Linked DNA regions of Cupriavidus necator N-1. Each later gene encodes a partner of the first gene's protein in a complex. Links are inferred from orthologs where the notes say so. Each region holds a gene or a part of one and is shown on either strand. Other genes may lie near its edges.

The links.
Region 2: the proteins of mnmE (region 1) and mnmG are in contact, whole or in part, in a solved structure (PDB 9HIP), measured with the Escherichia coli proteins. The link is inferred for Cupriavidus necator N-1 from one-to-one orthologs.

Annotation. Positions count from the first base shown.
Region 1 is NC_015726.1:93,491-96,676, reverse strand. What follows is about bases 175-3,043. They hold mnmE (tRNA uridine-5-carboxymethylaminomethyl(34) synthesis GTPase MnmE), read left to right. Parts: upstream 175-829; coding sequence 830-2,257; downstream 2,258-3,043. Other genes in these bases: CNE_RS00460 (glycosyltransferase), read left to right, coding at 2,365-3,043; CNE_RS00470 (CHAD domain-containing protein), read left to right, coding at 175-757. Also shown: more of CNE_RS00470, read left to right, coding at 1-174; more of CNE_RS00460, read left to right, coding at 3,044-3,186. UniProt on the Escherichia coli protein: Exhibits a very high intrinsic GTPase hydrolysis rate. Involved in the addition of a carboxymethylaminomethyl (cmnm) group at the wobble position (U34) of certain tRNAs, forming tRNA-cmnm(5)s(2)U34.
Region 2 is NC_015726.1:3,744,189-3,747,432, forward strand. Bases 311-3,237 are described here. They hold mnmG (tRNA uridine-5-carboxymethylaminomethyl(34) synthesis enzyme MnmG), read right to left. Parts: upstream 2,790-3,237; coding sequence 831-2,789; downstream 311-830. Other genes in these bases: rsmG (16S rRNA (guanine(527)-N(7))-methyltransferase RsmG), read right to left, coding at 311-809; CNE_RS17600 (N-formylglutamate amidohydrolase), read right to left, coding at 3,001-3,237. Also shown: CNE_RS17585 (ParA family protein), read right to left, coding at 1-23; more of rsmG, read right to left, coding at 108-310; more of CNE_RS17600, read right to left, coding at 3,238-3,244. UniProt on the Escherichia coli protein: NAD-binding protein involved in the addition of a carboxymethylaminomethyl (cmnm) group at the wobble position (U34) of certain tRNAs, forming tRNA-cmnm(5)s(2)U34.

The DNA.
Region 1 (3,186 bases):
GCTGACGCAGGCAAGCCTGGCGCGCATGGAAGCAAGCCTGGCCCAGTTGCTGCACCGCGACGAGGCCGAAGACCTGCACGCGCTGCGCGTGGCGGTACGCCACGCGCGCGCGGTGCTCTGGGCCCTGGGGCCGTCGTTGCCGCGGCAGGAGCGTGATCGCTGGAAGCATGACCTGCGCATGCTGGCGCGCGCCACCAGCGATGTGCGCGACTGGGACGTGTTCCTGGCCGAAACCATTGCCCCGGCACGCAAGCTGGAACCGGACGATACCGTGCTGTCGGCCATCGCCGACACCGCCCGTGAGCGCCGCGACACCGCACGGCAAACCATGCTGTCGGCCCTGGCCGGCTACCGTGACTGGCCACTGCCCGCGCTGCATCGCGACCTGGCGCACCTGGACCATCTGGCCGCCCGCGCCCGCAGTGACGGTGGCCGCCTCGGGCCCCTTGCGCGCAAGCGCGTGCGCCGCGGCCGCAAGCGCCTGCGCGCGCTGGCAAAGGCTGCACGCCGCGGCAATCCTCGCGCGGTGCATGAACTGCGCATCGCCGGCAAGCGACTGCGCTATGTGATCGAGGCGTTCGCGCCGGTGCTGCCATCCCGCTACAGCAAGGACCTGCATCGCAAGCTGGTCAAACGGCAGGCGAAGCTTGGCCGCTTTGTCGACGGCATCGTCGCGCGCCGGCTGCTGGCCGACTGCCTGCAGGCGCAGGCAATGCCGGACGAGGCGCCGCCGCAGCCGCTGCCCGGCGCCAGCTGACCACCCCGCCCGCCATGGCGGCCTGCCCACCGCGTGCCACGCCAACTGCACCCGATCTGCGACAATACCGCCATGACTGCTCCCCAGGTTCCCATTGCCGCCATCGCCACCGCGCCCGGACGCGGCGGCATCGGCGTGGTGCGCGTGTCGGGCCCCAATGTCGGCCCGGTGATGCGCGCCGTCTGCGGCCAGGCGCTGAAGCCGCGCCATGCCACCTACCTGCCGTTCCTCGATGGCCATGGCAAAGTCATCGACCACGGCCTGGCGCTGTATTTCCCGGCGCCCAATTCCTATACCGGCGAGGAAGTGCTCGAGCTGCAGGGCCACGGCGGCCCGGTGGTGATGCAGATGCTGCTGACGCGCTGCCTGCAGGCGGGCGACGGCATCGGCCTGCGCCTGGCGGAGCCCGGCGAGTTCACGCGGCGCGCCTTCCTCAACGACAAGCTCGACCTGGCCCAGGCCGAGGCCGTGGCCGACCTGATCGAAGCCAGCACCGAGGCCGCGGCGCGCTCAGCGGCGCGTTCGATGGAGGGCGAATTCTCCAACGCCATCCGCCAGCTTGTGGATAAGGTCATCCACCTGCGCATGCTGGTGGAAGCCACTCTGGACTTCCCCGAGGAAGAGATCGATTTCCTGGAGCAGTCCGACGCCCGCGGCCAGCTTGCCACCATCCGCACCGAACTTGGCGGCGTGCTGGCGCAGGCGCGCCAGGGCGCGCTGCTGCGCGAGGGCCTGTCGGTGGTGCTGGCGGGCCAGCCCAACGTGGGCAAGTCGTCGCTGCTGAACGCGCTGGCCGGCGCGGAGCTGGCCATCGTCACGCCCATCGCCGGCACCACGCGCGACCGCGTGCGCGAGACCATCCAGATCGACGGCATCCCACTGCATATCATCGACACCGCCGGCCTGCGCGAGCACGCCGCCGACGAAGTCGAGCGCATCGGCATCGAACGCACCTGGGACGCCATCCGCCGCGCCGATATCGTGCTGCACCTGGTCGACGCCACCGACTACCTGCGCCACGGCCTGTCCGAGACCGACGACGCCATCGACGACCAGCTCAGCGGCCAGCTGCCGCCGGGCTCGCCGATCGTGCGCATCGTCAACAAGATCGACAAGGCCCCCGCGGTTGGCGATGTCGTCTTCGGCGGCAACCGCCCGCATGTGGTTGCGGCCAACGGCCCCAACCCGACCGAGATCTGGATCTCGGCGCGCACCGGGGCCGGCATTGAACTGCTGCGTCGTGAACTACTGCGGCTGGTGGGCTGGCAGTCAGGCAATGAAGGCAACTTCCTGGCGCGCGAACGGCACCTGACGGCGCTGCGGAATGCGCAATCGCACCTGGATATCGCCGCGGAGCAGGCCGAGCACCAGGCGCAGGCGCTGGACCTGTTTGCCGAAGAGCTGCGGCTGGCGCAGGATTGCCTGAACAGCATTACGGGTGAGTTCACCAGCGATGATCTGCTGGGGACGATCTTTACGCGTTTCTGCATCGGCAAGTGATACCCGCAGCCGCGGCCCCATGTCGCGGCGCGGAAGGCGCCGGTACAAGTAAACTGCAGGCTACTCGCTGACATGCCGGCGCCGGGCCCTTCGGCGCCTCTCCCGCCATGCGCCTGACCCTCATCACCTTCGGTACCCAGGGCGACTGCCGCCCCATGGTCGCGCTGGGCCTCGGCCTGCGCGCCGCCGGCCACGACGTGCTGATGCTGGGCGAACGCTCGGCAGCCACGCTCGCGGCAGAGCACGGCCTGGCCTTTGCGCCGATGGCGGGCGATATCCAGCAGACGCTGGCTCCCGGCGGCGCGCTGCACAAGCTGATGACCGAAGGCGGCAACGTCGCCGAGGCCACGCGGGCATTCGCGCGCATTGCCGAGGACAACACCGAGGCATGGATGGCACAACTGGCGGAAGCCGCGCGCGCTGCCGATGGCATCGTGTTCTCGGGGCTGACGGCGTATGTGGCGCTGTCGGTGGGCGAGCAGTTGGGCAAGCCGGTGATCGGCGCGGGCATGTTCCCGATCTCGCCGACGCGGGCCTTTCCGTCCGCGCTGCTCCCGCCGTTCAGGATGCCGGGGTGGGCTAATCGCGCCAGCCACCACGTGATCAACTTCGTGCTGTGGCGCATGTTCCGTACCGCGACCAATGCTGCGCGCTCCAGGCTGTTCGGCGCGTCAGCGCGCAAGGCGATGTGGGCGGACTTTCCGACGCTGTACGCGATCTCGCCGCAGCTGGTGCCGCGTCCGCATGACTGGCATGACGACTGGCTGGTGAGCGGCGCGTGGACCATGCCGCCGCAGCCGGACTGGCAACCGGACGCGCCGCTGCGCGACTTCCTGGCGGCCGGCGAGGCGCCGCTGTATATCGGCTTTGGCAGCATGGCGGGCTTTGACCGGGACAAGGTGGTGACGGCGCTGGTGCAGGCGGTCGAT
Region 2 (3,244 bases), 3.7 Mb from region 1 along the record:
GCGATCACGAATACCTTGGCCATAAGCTACTGAGGCTCCTGCTTCAATTCATCCGGCCAGCGCGGGGCTGGCAGTTCGTGGCGCTGCACGCAGCGCCACGGCGTACATCATGCGTTGGCGCTTGCGCGCCGCGACAGCACCACCAGGTGGCGCTCGGCATCCAGCCCGGGCACAGTGATGTGGGGCACCGCATCGACCTGCCATTGCGCCATCAGCCCGGCAGCTTCCATGCGGTCCAGCTCGGCCTGTGGATAAACACCCTTCATGGCGATCAGCTTGCCGTGCGGTGCGAGGAGCTGGCCCGACAGGTTCACGAAGTCAGTCAGCTCGGCAAACGCGCGCGAGGTGATCACGGCAAAGCCATCGTCATCGTCCAGCTTCTCTACCGGCCCCCAATGCGCCGCGGCATTGGAAAGCCCGAGTTGCGCACGGCACTGGGTCAGGAAGGCGGTCTTCTTCTGCACGATGTCCACCATCAGCACCGACACGTCGGGACAGGCGATGGCCAGCGGCAGGCCGGGCATGCCGCCGCCCGAGCCCACGTCCAATACCCTGCCCCGCGCCGGCGTGCCTACCTCTGCGGCGCGCGCGGCTTCGGCCAGTGCCGGCACGGCGGCAAGCGAGTCCAGCATGTGATGCGTAAGCATCTCATCGGGGTGGCGGATTGCGGTCAGGTTGTAGACGCCGTTCCACTTGCGCAGCAGCGCCAGGTAGGCAAACAAGGTGTCGATCTGGGCCGGCGCCAGCGCCAGCCCGATCTCGGCCAGACCGGCTTCAAGGCGACGACGCTGCGCGGCGTCGTCGGTCATGGTGTGTCGCGGACCGGGCACTCAGGCGGCCTCTTCGGAGTTGCCGGAAGGTGCGCCCGACTCAGCGCGCATGCGCCCCAGCCCCTTCTTCTTCAGGTGCACCAGCAGCAGCGAGATCGCGGCCGGCGTCACGCCGGAAATGCGCGAGGCCTGGCCCAGCGTTTCCGGACGATGCTGGTTCAGCTTCTGACTGACCTCGAAGCCCAGGCCACGCACTTCGGTGTAGTCCAGCCCTTCCGGCAGGCGGGTCGACTCATTGGCTTCCAGCTTGTCGACCTCGGCCGCCTGGCGGGCGATATAGCCGTGGTACTTGATGCCGATCTCGATCTGCTCGCGGATCTGCTCCGCCAGCATCGGCTCGGCGTCCAGCGGCGTTTCCGGGGCATGGCGGCCGCCCTGCAGCGCCATCAGTGCTTCATAGCGGACTTCGGGCCGGCGCAGCAGGTCGGCCAGGCTGTACTCGCGCTCGATCGGCTTGCCCAGCAGCGGCATGGCATCTTCGGCCGGCAGCATGGCCGGGTTGACCCATGTGCTCTTCAGGCGCTCTGTTTCACGTGAAACAGCGTCGCGCTTGCGGTTGAAGGCATCCCAGCGCGCATCGTCGACCACGCCCAGTTCACGGCCGACCTCAGTCAGGCGCATATCGGCATTGTCTTCCCGCAGGCTCAGGCGGAATTCCGCGCGGCTGGTGAACATGCGATACGGCTCGGTCACACCGCGGGTAATCAGGTCGTCGACCAGCACGCCCAGGTAGGCCTGGTCACGGCGCGGCGTCCACGCATCGCGTTCGCGCACATAGCAGCCAGCGTTGATGCCGGCCAGCAGGCCCTGCGCGGCGGCTTCTTCATAGCCGGTGGTGCCATTGATCTGCCCCGCAAAGAACAGGCCGCGGATCGACTTGCTCTCCAGCGATGCCTTCAGCCCGCGCGGATCGAAGTAGTCATACTCGATCGCATAGCCGGGACGCAGGATATGCGCGTTCTCCATCCCGCGGATCGAGTGCACCAGTTCCAGCTGCACGTCGAACGGCAGGCTGGTCGAGATCCCGTTGGGGTAGAACTCGTTGGTGGTCAGGCCTTCGGGTTCCAGGAAGATCTGGTGGCTTTCCTTGCTGGCAAAGCGATGGATCTTGTCCTCGATGCTCGGGCAGTAGCGCGGCCCTACCCCTTCGATCACGCCGGTGTACATCGGCGAGCGGTCCAGCCCGCCACGGATGATGTCGTGGGTACGGCTGTTGGTATGGGTGATCCAGCATGGCAGCTGTTGCGGGTGCTGCTCCGGACGGCCCAGGAAGGAGAACACCGGTACCGGATCCAGGTCGCCAGGCTGCTCTTCCATCACCGAGAAATCGATGGTGCGGCCGTCAATACGCGGCGGCGTGCCGGTCTTCAGGCGGCCTTGCGGCAGCTTCAGGTCCTTCAGGCGCGCCGACAGCGACACCGCTGCCGGGTCGCCGGCGCGGCCGCCGGTGTAGTTGTCCAGCCCGACGTGGATCTTGCCGTCCAGGAAGGTGCCGGCGGTCAGCACCACCGCGCGGGCGCGGAAGGCGATGCCGACCTGCGTCATAGCGCCGACTACGCGGTCGCCCTCCACCATCAGGTCGTCCACGGCCTGCTGGAACAGCATCAGGTTCGGCTGGTTCTCCAGCCTCGTACGGATCGCCTTGCGGTATAGCACGCGGTCCGCCTGGGCGCGCGTGGCACGTACCGCCGGGCCCTTGCTGGAGTTGAGGATGCGGAACTGGATGCCGGACTCGTCCGTGGCTGCGGCCATGGCACCGCCCATGGCGTCCACTTCCTTGACCAGGTGCCCCTTGCCGATGCCCCCGATGGACGGGTTGCAGCTCATCTGGCCCAGCGTCTCGATGTTGTGAGTCAGCAGCAGCGTCTGGCAGCCCATACGGGCCGCGGCGAGTGCAGCTTCAGTGCCGGCATGGCCACCGCCGACGACGATGACATCGAATTCTTTTGGGTAAAGCATGGGACACCTCCTCCGGGAGGCTGGCGGGAAAATACGGGAATGCGAAATTATAGCGGCAATCGACAAGCCGCTTTCCGACGGTAACCATGTTTCACGTGAAACATGGCGTTGGCGATACCCGGCGAGTCGCTTGAAAGCGACGTTTTGTTCCACGTGAAACAAAAAGGCCGGGCACATGGCCCGGCCGGATGTTTCACGTGGAACAAGCGCCTCAGAGTTGCGCGCGGATGTAGCCCGCAACCTGCTCGGTCAGCTTGCCAAGATCGCGCTGCAAGGTGGTGAACCCGGCATTGCGCTCGCGTGTCACCTCGTCCATATACAGCGGCCGCCGAATCTCAATCTGCAGGCTATTGCGCCGCTCGGCCGGCCGGCCGATCTGTGCGATCAGCTGCACGCCCTTGTATGGGTCGTTGCGCGCCACCGTGTAGCCCATGCCGCGCAGTTCCCGTTCGACC